Regions from separate parts of the Bacillus sp. NP247 genome, predicted to be linked through region 1. Evidence: riboswitches for the same ligand, from Rfam matches in the RefSeq annotation. Region 1 holds a riboswitch; each other region holds the start of a gene.
The links. Region 1 has a riboswitch for magnesium ahead of mgtA (magnesium-translocating P-type ATPase). Riboswitches for the same ligand answer to the same signal wherever they lie in the genome.

Region 1 (5,270 bases):
ATATCTAACGCACTTGGAATACGTAAATCATCTGTTTCAAATCCTAGTATTCCACCGATTAGCGCTACATCGGTACCGTGACCACGGTATGTTTTTGCAAATGAACCATATAATGAAATGCTAACTCTCTCTGGCTCATGACGAAACAGCTGACGAGCAACTTGCCCCATTCTTGCCGCGCCTGCTGTATGTGAACTTGATGGACCAATCATAACCGGACCAATAATATCAAACACTGAGCGGTACTTCATCATAACTCCCCCTAAACCTCTATGAAAATTTTTTCTACTATTCTATTAAGCTGCCACATCTGTTGCTTTTCCAGCCGTACCACGAATTTGCTCCGCTGTACGAATTGGATAGTTTTTGAATAGCAGTGAACCAATATATCCTGAACTAATACCAGATACCATAATACATAATACATAATAAGCTTAACGTTACTTTCATTGGATCATTAAATCTAATCCTTCTGGTACACGTTTTTCAATTTGTTTTACTAAAAATGATATAAGATAACCAGCAATAAAGCCTGGTAGCAATCCAAAGTTTAACACAGAAGCCATTACAAGCATAGCATAAACAGGTGATACACCCATTGCTAATGCAACTAAAGTTGCACCGGCTACTCCGCCTAGACTACCTGCTGATTGTCCAACCTCTTTTAAAAATGGTATACCAATTAAATCTCCATGATGCCCTCTCCCTTTTTAGTCAATTTCGTTTGTTACGAAAAATGGCTAAAACGCACGCTGTAACTTACTATAAATTATAATGTGCCCTCATTATAGCTTGTTTTTTATGAAACGCTTACTTTTATTGAATTTTAAAATTTCTGAATAAAAATCCGTTTTTCCTATTTGTATCACTTGTATGTCGTCCTACTTATATAACAGTTTTTCTAAATAATCGATATTATATATTTTTATCCTATATCTCTAAACCATTACAACTTTCTGTGTTATCCAATATAAATATAAAATGATAACAGTTTTAGTAAAAAAAAATTTTATTATAAATAAAAAAAATGGCAAACATATGTCACCATTTTTTTGAACATTACTTTTCTACTGGAAATGATTTCAAATCCATCGCGATTTCTGTATTAGAAAATAACTCTCTTGCTTCTTTCAGCAATTCCTTATATGTATCTCCTTGATAACGAGAACTAATATGTGTCAATATTAATCGCTTTACATTTGCATTTAATGCAATACGCGCAGCTTGTTCTGTTGTTGAATGGAAATAGTCATGTGCTTGCTGTTCATCTTCTGCCGCAAAAGTCGCTTCATGAACAAGTACATCAGCATCTTGCGCAAGCTCTCTACTCGCTTCGCAATATCGTGTATCGCCTAAAATTGTAATAACTCTGCCTTTTTGAGGCGGGCCGATAAAATCTTTTCCATTTAACACTGTGCCATTCTCTAATTCAACTACTTCACCATCTTTTAAGCGTTTAAAAACTGGACCAGGTTTCACACCCATTCCCAGTAACTTATCCACTAAAAGAGCTCCCTGTATATCTTTCTCTACAATCCGATATCCGAAACATTCGATTCCGTGTGATAACCTTTTTGTTTCTACACAGAATTCATTATCCTCAAACACAATACCTTCTTCCGTAATCTCAACGATTTCAAGTGGATATTTAACATGTGTCGTACTTACTAATAATGCTACTTCAATAAATTGTTTAATTCCTTTTGGGCCGTACACTGTTAACGGCGTCGTTCCTCCTTGAAAAGAACGGCTCCCTAATAAACCAGGCAGACCAAAAATATGATCTCCATGTAAATGGGTAATAAATATTTTTTCAATGCGTCTTGGGCGTACAGATGTATGTAAAATTTGATGCTGAGTCGCTTCACCACAGTCAAATAGCCACGTTTGCCCTCGTTCTTCTAGCAATTGTAAGGCGATTGCTGAAACGTTCCTTCCTTTTGAAGGAACACCTGCACCAGTTCCTAAAAATACAAATTCCACTTTCTTTCCTCCAGCTCTTTATATAATCTATCTTTCATCTTACGGAATGTTATTTCAAATGGCAAATTGAATTTACATAACCAATCATCTAGACAACTATATAACACGAACATTACAAATAAAAAACTTAACAATCGTTCGTGTTTTGTAGTAGAATAATACTATCACATTTAAAGGGAGCGTTTTATTATGAAAGAAGTATTTCGTTTACAAACTGATTTTTCATCTTCATTTGACCGCTGGGTAAGTTCTTTCGTTTCTGATCACCCAGCACAACTAGAGTGGACTACTTTAAAAGAATTAATTCATGAATATACAACATCACATACAAATGAGACGTTGCCATCATATATTTCTTCCGCTTTAACATATTACGCACAACGCGTTTCAACAACAAACAGTTCAGAGATTGTCATTTTTGAAAATCCTACAATCTCGTAATCTATAAAAAAAGCACTGTAATCAGTGCTTTTTTTTATGTTCATTAATTTTAAATTTTCACATCTTACTTCATACTATATACCAATCATAAATCTATTTAATTTTTCAAAAAACAGATTAAAAAGATATTGACACTACGATTTCACAGTGCTAACATTCAACATGTAATTGAATATGGTCTCTGTTAGGTGAGGCTCCTGTATAGAGAAACGCTGCTGCCCAAAAATGTCGAGAGACGCCAATGGGTCAACAGGAAAGGTCGGAATGAAGGCCTTTCTTAACGTAGCTGGTTTCAGTACCTATGCTATACAGTGCTAAAACTCAACGAGGGAGAGGTGCGTATGTTTTGTCATACACAAAAACTGTTTTTATCTATGTTTAATAACAGTCTTTGTTGTTGACTCTTTTTGACTGCGAATTCAGACCTTTACTCGTTTTGAGTAAAGGTCTTTTTTATATCTTTATGCACCTTACTATGAAACAAACATAGCATATTCAGAAACTATTAAATTGTACGGAGGTGAGGAACAGTGGCAAGTGATGATTCGGCCCAGATACCCATATGTTTTACGTTAATATTTCACCATGTAGGTAGGAAAGAAGCTGTTCCTCCCTGTTTAAAATAGTCGAGTAACAGATTGTTTCCTCCTTCATGAAAAGGAGGAACTACCAATGTTAAATTTACAAAGACAAGAAACGAAGCATGCTTACGATCAAGATAGCATGAAAGCAAATAACGAATTATTAGTGGAAGTTGCAACACAGGATGTATACTCTGCGTTAAAACTCTTAGAAACAACACAAGATGGACTCTCTAAACAAGAAGCGTCTCGTAGACTTTCTTTATATGGTCCGAACGAAATCGCTCATAATAAAACATTGCCGTGGTACATTCAATTTCTGCTGGCATTTAAAAATCCATTTATTTTTGTTTTATTAGCTCTTGGAGCACTCTCGTTTTTCACAGATGACATACAAGGAACAATTGTCGTATCTGTAATGGTACTGCTAAGTGCAACGATTCGCTTTCTACAAGAATTCCGCTCTCAGAAAGCGGCAGATAAGTTAAAGGCTATGGTTCGAACAACCGCGAGTGTCTTTAGAATAGATGGATTTATACATGAAACAAAAAACATAACCAATTTAAACCGTAATCATACAATGGAAATTCCAATTGAAGAACTTGTTCCTGGCGATATTATTTCACTTTCAGCCGGTGATATCGTTCCAGCTGATGTGCGGATTTTATCCGCTAAAGATTTATTTGTTAATCAATCTTCTTTAACAGGGGAAGCACTTCCTGTAGAAAAATACGAGAACTGCTACCATACGGAAAATAAACATATATTACCGAAAAACATGAAAAAAAATTACAATCCGCTCGATATGGAAAACCTTTGCTTTATGGGTACAAATATTGTTAGCGGTAGCGCAAAAGCTGTTGTTGTTTCAACTAGTACGGATACGTATTTCGGCTCTTTAGCAAATAAGGTTATCGGAAAACGTGCAGAAACAAGCTTTGATAAAGGCGTGAACAAAGTAAGTTGGCTCTTAATCACATTTATGCTTATTATGGCACCCATTGTCCTTCTCATTAATGGATTTACAAAAGGAGATTGGCAAGAAGCTTTCTTCTTTGCTATTGCCGTTGCAGTTGGTCTTACACCTGAAATGTTACCAATGATTGTAACTGCTAATTTAGCTAAAGGTGCCGTGAACATGTCTAAACAAAAAGTAATTGTAAAACAGCTAAACTCAATTCAAAACTTAGGTGCTATGAACATCCTTTGCACGGATAAAACTGGAACTTTAACAGAAGATAAAGTCGTCCTTGTTCGTCATTTAGATCCTAACGGAAATGAATGCAATCGCGTCTTACAATTTGCGTATTTAAATAGCTTCTACCAAACTGGATTGAAAAATTTAATAGATAAAGCTGTCATTGAACATACAGAGGAAAACCATAAGTTTGATCCATCAACTTTTCAAAAGCTAGATGAAATTCCATTCGATTTCGCTCGTCGCCGCATGTCTGTTATCGTGAAAGATATTTCAGGTGAACAGACAATGGTTTGTAAAGGTGCCGTAGAAGAAATTTTATCAATTTGTAATTACACTGAAGTGGATGGGCAAATTGTCCCTCTTACTGAAGAAATGAGAGCAAATGTAAAACATCTTAGCGAAACTTTAAACAGTGAAGGAATGCGTGTCATCGCTGTAGCATACAAGAAAGATAACAAACCTTATCATAAAGCTTATGCAGTACAAGATGAATCCGCTATGATCCTTACTGGATATATCGGCTTTTTAGATCCGCCTAAACCATCTGCTGCTTCTGCAATTCAAGCATTGCATAAACACGGCGTACAAGTAAAAATCTTAACGGGCGATAACGAAATTGTTACAAGAAAAGTTTGTAAAGAAGTGGGATTAAATATAGGTGAGCCTGTCCTCGGTTACGAAATTGATTCTTTACCAGATAAAGCATTAGCGAAACTAGCAGAAGAAACCACAGTGTTCGCAAAACTAAATCCAATGCAAAAGTCCCGCATCATTCGTGTATTGCAAGGTAATGGTCATACTGTAGGTTATATGGGGGATGGTATTAACGATGCCGTTGCACTACGTGATGCTGATGTTGGAATATCTGTTGATACTGCTACTGACATTGCAAAAGAATCTTCCGATATTATTCTACTTGAAAAAAGTTTAACTATATTAGAAGCAGGTATTTTAGAAGGACGCACTACTTTCGGCAATATTTTAAAATATATAAAAATGACAGCTAGCTCTAACTTCGGAAATGTATTTAGTGTATTAGTGGCAAGTGCTTTCATTCCATTCTT
Region 2 (5,270 bases), 1.6 Mb from region 1:
GTTGATTGTATATAGCCCTTAAAGCCTTCTGAAGAGTAATAAATTTCTTTTGGTATACTTTCTTTAGATTGGAAATGTGCTTTAGAGTACTTTACATAATGGGTTTTAATAACTTTTGATTCAGGAACAATAGTGTTTTTTTGTTCCAATGTTTCTCTAGCATTAGAAGATGGTATGAATTTTACAGTGTCTTGGTAATTATGATCTAAGGTGTCAGCTTGTACACTGTGTGAAGAAACAAAGACGCTTAAACTACTTCCTGCAATTAATGTTGCAAATGCTAACTTTGAGAATTTTGTTAATCTGCTCATTCTATAATCCCCTTTGCATTATTTTGTAAGGTATCTCCTTACACCTCACAGTCTATATCCACTACAAAAGGGTGTACATACATATTGATAGACAAAATTCTGCAAAATACCACATGTTTTTTGGATTGTGTATAATAATCCAATGTTTAAGAATTTATCAGAAGTAAAAAGGTATGTCTTATATAAAAGAAAATGAATAATTTATGCAGAGTTTGTATATAAAATTATTGTTTAAATATTCTAAAATGAGTTGATAAAGATTCTTGGATGTTTTTTAGAAAACAAATGATTCCCTATGTGAAATTTGGAAGATTAATTCTCTTTTTAGGTTTTTTTCTTTAGAGAATTCACATGCGTGGATTATAATTAAGATTCAAATGTAAAATATCTAAAGAAATAAGTACAAGTATACATTTTGAAGATAAACATATTGTATATTATGAAAAACTTCTTTATTCATTTATTTTTTCTCATTTCTTAATAAAGATAGTGGTAAATTGAAATTAGATAGTAATTAAAAGAGATCAAAAATTTTATTTATAGATGGGATTAATCGTGCAGCAGCAGCTGAAATCATTAGTGGTAGAGGAGATAATATTTTTGCTCCAAATGACACAATTAAGCGTGACGAAGTGGTCATTATGATTGATCGATCGTTACAATATAAAAATATTATTGGAAAGCTAGTAGACTTGCCTTTTAGTGATCAGAACTTAGTGTATGATAAACAAGCTGTACAACGCGTTTATGGACTAGGGATTGTAAAAGAAAATGAAAAAAATGAATTTATAATTTATGCCCAAAGGTACAGCCGCTCGCGGAGAAGTCGCTGCCTTTCTGAATAGAATGCTACATGTATTAAATAATAATAACAATAATACAATAGGTGTTGTTACCATAACTGGTTCTGGAGTAAATCCGCGCAAGGGGCCTGGGACGACTTATGAAGTAATTCGTAAACTAAGTAAAAATGAATCATATTCTGTATACAAGGAACAAAATGGATGGTTAAGTATTGGTGATGAACAATGGGTATATTATGCCCCTAGTTATATCCTTTTTACTAAAAATAAATAGTTACTAAAAGACTCGTGTAAAACAGAAAGCATTCTTGTTAGCAAGAATGCTTTCTACTTTTTTATAATTAAATTTCAAATATTGCGAGAGATTTATATAAGAAAATCTATATATCATTTTTATATTTATAAATCTTGTCTGAAATAAAATATATTAAAAAATTCTTATTTTTTTTGTAATTCTTGTTTTAAATCTTTCGAAATCTGTTGAACACTTTCTTTATCAGGTTGTGCATAGTATATACCATCTATATATTTATCATTACATTTAATCTGCCTTTTGTTAATGTTAGGTGAGTGGTCCATCATAGTTTTAGCAATAGAGAACATATCTGTTGTGGATAAATTGGTAGACATATGTGGACTAACTGTATCTAATATACTATTAAACTTGCTTAATGAGTTCATGGTTAATATTTTATTTCCAATCGCCTCTATAACTAATAACTGCCGTTGTCCACGCATAAAATCATTATCAATATGGCGTGTCCTAGTCAAGGCTAAGGCCTGTTCGCCATTTAGGTGCTGATATCCTTTTTCCAAATGAATAGCATCAGCTTGGTCTTGGCTGTCCTGTTCTGTAAATGTGACGGGAACATCTACATCAATTCCTCCAATCGTATCAATAAGACTTAAGAATGAATCAAAATTAAATTTAATATAATAATCAACGGGAATATCCAAAAACTTTTCAACGGTATCTATTGTACTATCTATACCACCAAATGCATGCGCATGTGCAATTTTATCTTCTTTTGCTTTTATTGGTATATAGACTCGAGTATCACGTGGAATACTTAACAAATTTATTGCTGCCGTTTCTTTATTAATCGTAGCAACCATTAATGCATCTGACCTTGCGTTTTTTCCATATTCTCCTTCTCTTGTTTCACTATTATCCTCTCCCATGATTAAGATGGAAATATTATCTTTTAAAGGGGATATTTTATGTTCTCTTTTCATAGATTTGCGTCCTCTTTCGAGTTCACGATATGTTTTATCACTAAAGTTATAAAATTGAGAGTATATATATGTTCCTCCCAATAGGGAAATAAAAAATAACGTACCCAAAATAACTTTTATTTTATTGTGATAGATCCAATTTTTTTTCATGAAGATTCACCCTTTCTTTTTGTACTATATTCACATTAAAAAGGCCTTTGCTCATATGAGTAAAGGCCTTTTTCGAGACAAACAAACCTTGCTAAGAAAAAGCTAAACAAGTCGTTTTATCATAAAAGTCCCCCTCATTGAGTTTTAGCACTGTACAGCATAGGTTTAAAACCAGCTACATTAAGAAGGGCCTTAATTCGACCGTTCCTGTTGACCCATTGGCGTCTCTCGACATTTTTGGGTAGCAGCGTTTCTCTATACAGGAGCCTCACCTAACAGAGACATATATTATTTGCAGAAATAAGCAAATTACATGTTGTGTGTTTATCTACTGTGAAAATAATGTGTTTAAAATTTATCCCTTTGTACAAGATACAGGTTATAGTGAAAATGAGAGAGAATCAAGTTGAAATTTTTGTTATCTATCAGACGTCTTTGGTTTTAAATTTTTTATTTTTACATCAATCTTCAATAATAAAGCGTCAAGACACGTGTAATAATAAAAATAAATTAATTTTATAGTTTATAATTTTAAAAATTTAGTGTATAAATTGTAAAATTCGTTGTATAAATATAAACTATTATACAGATGTTTATATCTATGATTTGGGAATGTTTTGATATCAAAAGGTGGAGAAATAAGTTTTATTATTACTTGACAAGTTCAAAAATAGTGGATATGCTTTAACACGAAACAAGCAAAAAATTTTAAATATTTATAACCTGTTAGGTGAGGCTCCTATACAAACACAGGCTATTGCCCAAAAATATCGAAAGATGCCAATGGGTAGAACAGGAATTGTCGGATTAAGGCTCTTCTTAAGATAGCTAAGTGATGAATGATTCATCCTTTACGTTGTATAGTGCCAAAACTCAACTAGGGGGAATGAGCTTTATTTAGCTATGTCTTTTTTAAAATCAGCCTCCTCTAGTTGAATCACTAGGGGAGGTTTTTTATATGCGAAATTTTATTTGTAATAAATCTCTTATAAAAGGGGGGAAAACTAATGATTGATGATATTGATCCCATATTTATTAAGAAATTTGTTTTCCCAAAAGTGGGAAAATGATAACAAGTACCACTGTCCTTAAGGAGGAATTACGATGAAAAAATGTTTACAACGATTATTAACGACAAAAGACATCCACTTAGTAGGAGAACTTATAAAAACTCAATCCTATGATATTGCAATGGAAATGAAAGATTTTCATCATAAAGATCAGATATCTTTAATGAAATGTTTTCCTGCTGAAAAAGGTGCGAAAATTCTTAGTTACCTTACTCCAGAGGAGCAATATAATATTTGCACCAACTTGCCTGTGGATAAAGGAGAAGGGCTATTAGCTAGGCAATCTATTGATGACCTTGTTGATGTAATTCTTTCAATTCATCCACTTCAGGCTGAAAAACTGATACAACTTTTGTCTGAAGAATCTCAACAAAGAATTAGAAGTCTGCTGGTTTTTCAATCTGGAACAGCGGGCAGTTTGATGACAATTGACTATATTGCTGCCAGGGAAAATTGGAAAGTGAAAGATACGCTTTCACATATTAGAAAAATTGGAGCAGGGGTAGAATCAATTTCGTATATTTATGTTCTTGATTCGCGTGGTCAGCTTAATGGAATTGTTTCTATTCGTGAATTATTGCTAGCTTCAGATGATAAGACTTTATCATCAATAATGGCATTGGATGTTATTTCAGTTTCAGTGGACCTAGACCAACAGGAAGCTGTACAAAAGCTAATGGATTATGATTTATCCGCTATACCTGTAACAACGATGGATAATCGGATGATAGGTATCATAACCTTCGATGATGCAATGGATGTTTTCGAAGAAGAAGCAACTGAAGATATTCAAAAATTAGGAGGGAGCACCCCATTAGATAAGCCATATTTCGAAACCTCTATTTGGCAAATATACCGTAAACGTATAGGGTGGTTATTACTTCTGTTTGTAGCAGAAGCATATACTGGTTCTGTACTTCGACATTATGAAGAAACTTTGACTCATGTAGTTGCATTGGCGTTCTTTATTCCATTGTTAATTGGAACTGGTGGAAATACAGGTACACAGGTCGTAACTACATTGGTTCGAGCTGTAGCTCTAAATGAGGTGAAATTTAAAGATATATTTCGTGTTATGAAAAAAGAAGCATTAGTAGGCATTTTACTAGGGCTTACATTAGCCGTGGCGGCATTAATTCGTGCGTACACTTTAGGCGTAGGTACAGAAGTCGCACAAGTTGTAGCTATTACTGGATTGTTCATTGTTATTTGGTCGTCTATTGTTTCATCTGTATTACCCTTGATTTTAAATAAGTTAAAGCTGGATCCAGCTGTTATCTCAGGTCCGTTCATTACGACATTAGTCGATGGAACGGGGTTAATTCTGTACTTTACCATTGCAAAAATGTTACTAGGCTTATAAGAAATTTATATTAAATTTTTTATACCTAAGTTCGTTCCTGCAAAGTTTGTAGACAAACTTGTTGGAAGTATAGAGAAAGAGAGAATAGAAATGAAAAAAGTATTCAAGTTACTGGATTATCCGTTGGTGTTTTCGCTTATCATTACAATTGTATTTGGAACTTTGATGATGTATAGTGCCAGCTCAATTGTTGCAGTTAAAAATTATGGCTATAGTAGTGATTTCTTTTTTCGCTCTCAATTAAATAAACTTTTTTTAGGAGTAATAGGATTAATAATTTGTATTGGACTACCTTTTCATATATGGAAAAAACGCATCGTTTCCGTGTGTATTGTAA
Region 3 (5,270 bases), 2.5 Mb from region 1:
AATCACACTGTTATATGTATCTGTATTATATTTCCCAACCAATAAAACATGCTGTGCTATTAGACTTGAAGAACTTTCAATCGTCCATGAGCGATTAAACCATTCGCTTAAATAAGAAATACCATATTTACTTATTGTAGTCTGGCATATAATAGCTATGACTATTGCCACAATATACGGAATATATATTCTGCATATACGTTTTAAAAGGTATGATCCATAGCTACTATATGTTTTTTGAATAGATTCATACAAAACAAATCCACTCAAAACAAAAAAGATAATAACAGATTCGTTACCACTACTAAAAATAAGACGTGCAGGCGTTTCTTTTAATAGATATACAACAAATGGTTTATTATCTTCATAACTGTAATTTTGAAATGCTGAGAAAATCATCAAATGATGACCAATCATTACTACCAATGAAGAAATTCCTCTTATAGAATCCAGTTCTTCATGCCTCTCCATCGTTTTACATCAACTCCTAATGAAATGATAGTAATCATTTCAAAGCGACATCTTTATTCATATTCCTCTCCTTTCTTTTCATTCCAATTTTTCATATTAAAATGATTTTATAGTATAAATTTGAGTGTATTGTAACATTTTTTGTAATATTATGAATAGTGAATCCTAAAAATTGGTATATACCAATTTCAACCTCGAAAAATGGGTAATATTGTTAGAAAAACACTATAAAAATATGTTGCATATTTACAAAATTAAAGAGAGGACTAGTGTTTTTTCAATATAAAATAAAAAAGATAGCCTGTATAGGCTATCTTTTTTATTTTATTTAATTATTAGCGCCATTATATGCTACATGTCGTTTCTCAATCCGTTCTTCAATTTCTTTCATATTCTCTTTATTAGTTAGTAGGGATTGTTTATTTTCTATTAATAATTGTTTAAAGGATTTTCTCACTTTTTTTCGCATGTTTATTTTCCTCCTTGGGGGATGGTTTATATAAAAGATAACGTGAAACTTTAATCAATGAGAGGATTTACCCTCACTGATTATTAGCCTACATCAATCGGGCCTTTACAGGGAGTTACTCTTCCATCATCACTCTTTATTCAGCTATAATATTGATATAGAAGTCCCACCGCCCGTTAATGCGGGATAAGTAATTATCTGTGTAGACTTATAATAATTGATTGTTGTGAAATCCATTTGAACTTCACATGAAAATTCCGTTTATTTTCTGACAACTTTGTGAACAAAAAAAGAAAGACCGATTCATTCTAAATCGGTCTTTCTAGTATTTATAACATGTTTATTAATATTTCAGGTCTTCCCCAATTCATTTCTTCGCAAACGAATCGTAGTTTTTCTTCGTTCATTGTGTGTAATCCTTCTTCTAATGAGCATGAAATTGGAACTTCACAATGAATTTGCGCTAATTGTAAAGAGATATTTAAATTCTCTAAATCACTTTCAATTTTTGTGCGCTGGGCTTTCGTTAATGATGCTATATTTTCTAGTACTGCCGATACTGTGCCGTATTCTTGGATAAGCTTATACGCTGTTTTTTCACCAATACCTTTTACACCCGGATAATTATCACTTGTATCTCCCATGAAAGCTTTCGCATGCACAATTTGCCAAGGTTCTACACCTTTCTCTTCCATGATTTTTTCCGGTGTGTAATACTCGTAATTTCCAATTCCTTTACGAAGAAGCATAACTGTAACATTCGTATCAACAAGTTGAAGTAAATCTGTATCACCTGTCAAAATATAAACTTCCGCTTCATTGCAATATTGTTTTGCAAGCGTACCAATACAATCATCCGCTTCATAACCTTTCATACCGATCACAGGCATAGATAATTTCGCAGTCATTTCTTGTACTAAATCAAATTGCGGAATTAATTCTTCCGGCGGTGCTGCACGATTCGCTTTATAATTCGAGAAAGATTCCGTTCTAAATGTCGTACTTCCCATATCCCAGCACGTTACAATGTGCGTTGGTTCGATTGCTTGTGTTGCTGTTAATAAATGCTTCATATAACCATGAATCCCATTCGTCGGGGTACCATCTTGTCGTTTCATAAATTGTCCATATACACTTGTTGCGTAAAAAGCACGAAATAATAGTGCCATACCATCAACTAATAATACTTTTTTCATAATTCCTCTCCTACTAACAAAAAATAATAACCTCACGTTATCACGTAAGGTTATATATAGATTACCATTCTACGTTTTTATTCAACTTTGTCTATTATACATTGTTTTTGTATATTTAGCATCATTAACACATTAAGACATTCTACCGCAACAAGTATGAAGTATTCCTGAATACGTATTTTTACCTGTCGAAACAACTACAGCCTTTGCATTTCCGTCAACAATATACGTACCTTTGAAACATACATTTTCAAGTTCAAGTGGATTATAGTCTTTCATCCGTTTTAATGGAATAAATCTTTTACGTTCAAGATGATAGCAACTTTCAAATTTCTCAATACTCGCATCGTTTCCTGTCAGCACAGATTCATTTACTAATAAATCATTTGCATAAATAATACGTACATCTGCCGGTACTATATCACCTTCTTCAAGAAAAATCATATCTCCAGGTACAAGCTCTTGTACTGGCAATTTCATCATTTTTAATTCACTGTTTAACCCTGTTACGCTAGAGGCTTCTACTCTAGAAACAGTAACTGTTTCACATTGTAATTCATCACGTACATTTTGTTTAGAAAGACCTGGAATCATTCCACTTAGCTTTATCATTACTTCCGCAATACGCGCTCTTTTTGAAATTAATTCATTTCGGCCGTATACTTGAATACGTTTTTGTGCTTCTTTCACAGATAGTCCGTCTCTTGTTGTTTTAAAATACGCAAATACAGATTTTACATCTCTCGTTGCAATTTCAATTAATAAATCTTTATTTTTTTGGAGCATTATTTGTTCTTTTATTGATTTTTTACTTAGTTTATATGACGTGTTACCCACAGTTTTGTTTGCATATAACATATTATCGTCTCCTCCTTTATAACATAGGAAGAAACGCTTTGTTTCTCGATTTATCCACTTTACCGTGAAAATGTCTAGCGCTTAAATACTCGAATAAACGCTACATCATGATAAATATAGAGGGAGGAACAAGTCGTTTCCTGCCTACATCATATATTTTTGATTTGAAGCATATGGGTAACGGAACCGAGTCAGAATTTGACATGCTCCTCACCTCCTCGTTTATTTTTTAGTTATAATCTATACTATGAAATTACTCATAGCTTTGTAACAAAAAAGACCCTTACTCATAAGAGAGCAAAGGTCATTGCATACACAAATAAGCGATTCCTAATATAATTAGAAATCTACGGACCTCTCCCTCGTCGAGTTTTAGCACTGTATAGCATAGGTTCATTACCAGCTACGTTAAGAAAAACCTTAATTCGATCATTCCTGTTGACCCATTGGCGTCTCTCGACATTTTTGGGCAGTAGCATTTCTCTATACAGGAGCCTCACCTAACAGAGACTTATTTTAATTACATAGAAAATGTTACTCTTATTTAAAATAGATGTCAACACTTTGTATGGAAACTTTTCCTTACAAGTTCAATTATGACAGAAAGTAAAGATGTTTGGAATTACGAGGATATCTTACCCTCTCTCCATTCAGATATTATATATATTCAACAGGATGGAATACATTTGGAATTCACCCTAGATTCAAGAGAAATTGATTAAGACCGCAAGTGCTATATTTATTATGGGAACTTTACAGGTAAATCGAGATAACATGAGCATATTTATTCAACAAAAAAACCTTACGTATAAAACGTAAGGTTTTTTATATAGTCCCACATATGCCGTTATCTATAGATGTCCATAAACCTGCTCTCACAGGTGGATGTTCTCACAAATGTTTGTAACTTCCTTCTTAAAAAGATGGCCTGCTATCTACATTTAAATATTGAACTTCCATATTATACTTATTGGTTTAAGACATACACAAGCTACGTACACCGTAGGAATTTTATATAATATTAGTTGAAATAAGACCCCCGCAAGTGCCGTCCCTCGTAAATGTCCAAAAACCCGCTACTCGCAGGTGGATGCCCTCACAGTTACCGTATATCTTCCTCCACAAGGAAGGCTTGATAATGGTCACTAAATATTGAGCTTCCGTAAAACTAACATCGGTTTTAGACATAAATAAGTTACGCACACCGCAGGATGTATTATTTACTTGTCGTTATATTATCACATTGTTTCCAATGTGTAAAATATAATATTTTTGAAGCAATCTCTTGCTTGTGACCTTATTTTAATACAAATTATTTTTGCATGCAAGTGATTAATCTTCTTCTTTTGCAATTTGATTTTCTGGATAAGAAATCCAATCACTCCAGCTACCTGCATACAATTTAACATTTTGAAAACCAGCTAATTTTAATGCAACTATATTTGGACATGCTGTAACACCAGAGCCACAATATACAATTGTTTCCTTATCTTTCGAAAGAGTTTTGAAACGTTCTTGTTGCTGGGCTTCATTTTTAAATTGTCCTGATTCTAGAATTCCATCCTTCCAAAAACAGTTTACTGCTGTCGGAATATGTCCTGCCTTCGGATCAACAAGCTCTTCTTCACCAGCATAACGTTTTGGCTCTCTAGAATCAATTAACGTAATATCTGCACCTGCATGAATATTCGCTTTGACCGTTTCCATCGTTACAAGCATATTATCTTGTATGTTTGCTTTGAATGTTTTTCGTGCAACAACAGGAATTTCCGTTGTTGTATGTAATCCATTCTCTTTCCAAGCAGGAAAGCCACCATCTAGTATATATACTTTCTCATGTCCTACATAGTTTAATAACCACCATAAACGAGAAGCATTTGCACCAGCTTGACTGTCATACGCAATCACTGTCGTATGTTCATCAATCCCGGCTTGTGAAAGCTTGTCTGCAAACTGCTCTATATTTGGTAATGGATGGCGACCACCATGCTCTATTACAGAACTTGATAAATCTAAATTTAAATCAAAATATAACGCATGGGGAATATGTTCTTCCTCATACTTCTCTTTACCCCAATTTGGATTCGCTAAATCAAAACGACAATCGACTATACGGACATGTTCATCTTCTAAATGCTCACACAACCATTCGACTGTAACAATCATCCTTAACGCCCTTCTTTCTCGTTCACGCGACCTACATACTCCATAACCATATCTGTTGTAACAAGTTTACGCTGCGGTGCAACGCCGCGTTTTGCAAGGTCATTAATTTG

Region 2: linked by a shared signal. The riboswitch ahead of mgtE (magnesium transporter) and the one ahead of mgtA (magnesium-translocating P-type ATPase) in region 1 are both predicted to bind magnesium.
Region 3: linked by a shared signal. The riboswitch ahead of KPL75_RS22015 (P-type ATPase actuator domain-containing protein) and the one ahead of mgtA (magnesium-translocating P-type ATPase) in region 1 are both predicted to bind magnesium.

Annotation. Positions count from the first base shown of each region.
Region 1 is NZ_CP076653.1:1,401,133-1,406,402, forward strand. It holds gene sdaAB (L-serine ammonia-lyase, iron-sulfur-dependent subunit beta) at 1-251, opposite strand, end outside; partial or broken gene KPL75_RS07290 (PTS sugar transporter subunit IIC) at 456-692, opposite strand; gene rnz (ribonuclease Z) at 1,060-1,983, opposite strand; gene KPL75_RS07300 (DUF3932 family protein) at 2,173-2,424, shown strand; M-box (ykoK) riboswitch at 2,598-2,763, shown strand; gene mgtA (magnesium-translocating P-type ATPase) at 3,097-5,270, shown strand, end outside.
Region 2 is NZ_CP076653.1:5,071,748-5,077,017, forward strand. It holds gene KPL75_RS26290 (hypothetical protein) at 1-311, opposite strand, end outside; partial or broken gene KPL75_RS27600 (S-layer homology domain-containing protein) at 851-1,388, shown strand; gene KPL75_RS26305 (LCP family protein) at 1,553-2,500, opposite strand; M-box (ykoK) riboswitch at 2,624-2,787, opposite strand; M-box (ykoK) riboswitch at 3,216-3,392, shown strand; gene mgtE (magnesium transporter) at 3,605-4,933, shown strand; gene KPL75_RS26315 (FtsW/RodA/SpoVE family cell cycle protein) at 5,024-5,270, shown strand, end outside.
Region 3 is NZ_CP076653.1:4,210,110-4,215,379, reverse strand. It holds gene KPL75_RS22030 (acyltransferase family protein) at 1-471, opposite strand, end outside; gene KPL75_RS22025 (FbpB family small basic protein) at 800-940, opposite strand; gene KPL75_RS22020 (5'-3' exonuclease) at 1,270-2,136, opposite strand; gene KPL75_RS22015 (P-type ATPase actuator domain-containing protein) at 2,269-2,994, opposite strand; M-box (ykoK) riboswitch at 3,346-3,509, opposite strand; RNA gene ssrS (6S RNA) at 3,823-4,006, opposite strand; RNA gene ssrS (6S RNA) at 4,028-4,210, opposite strand; gene KPL75_RS22000 (sulfurtransferase) at 4,327-5,160, opposite strand; gene KPL75_RS21995 (DUF2533 family protein) at 5,163-5,270, opposite strand, start outside.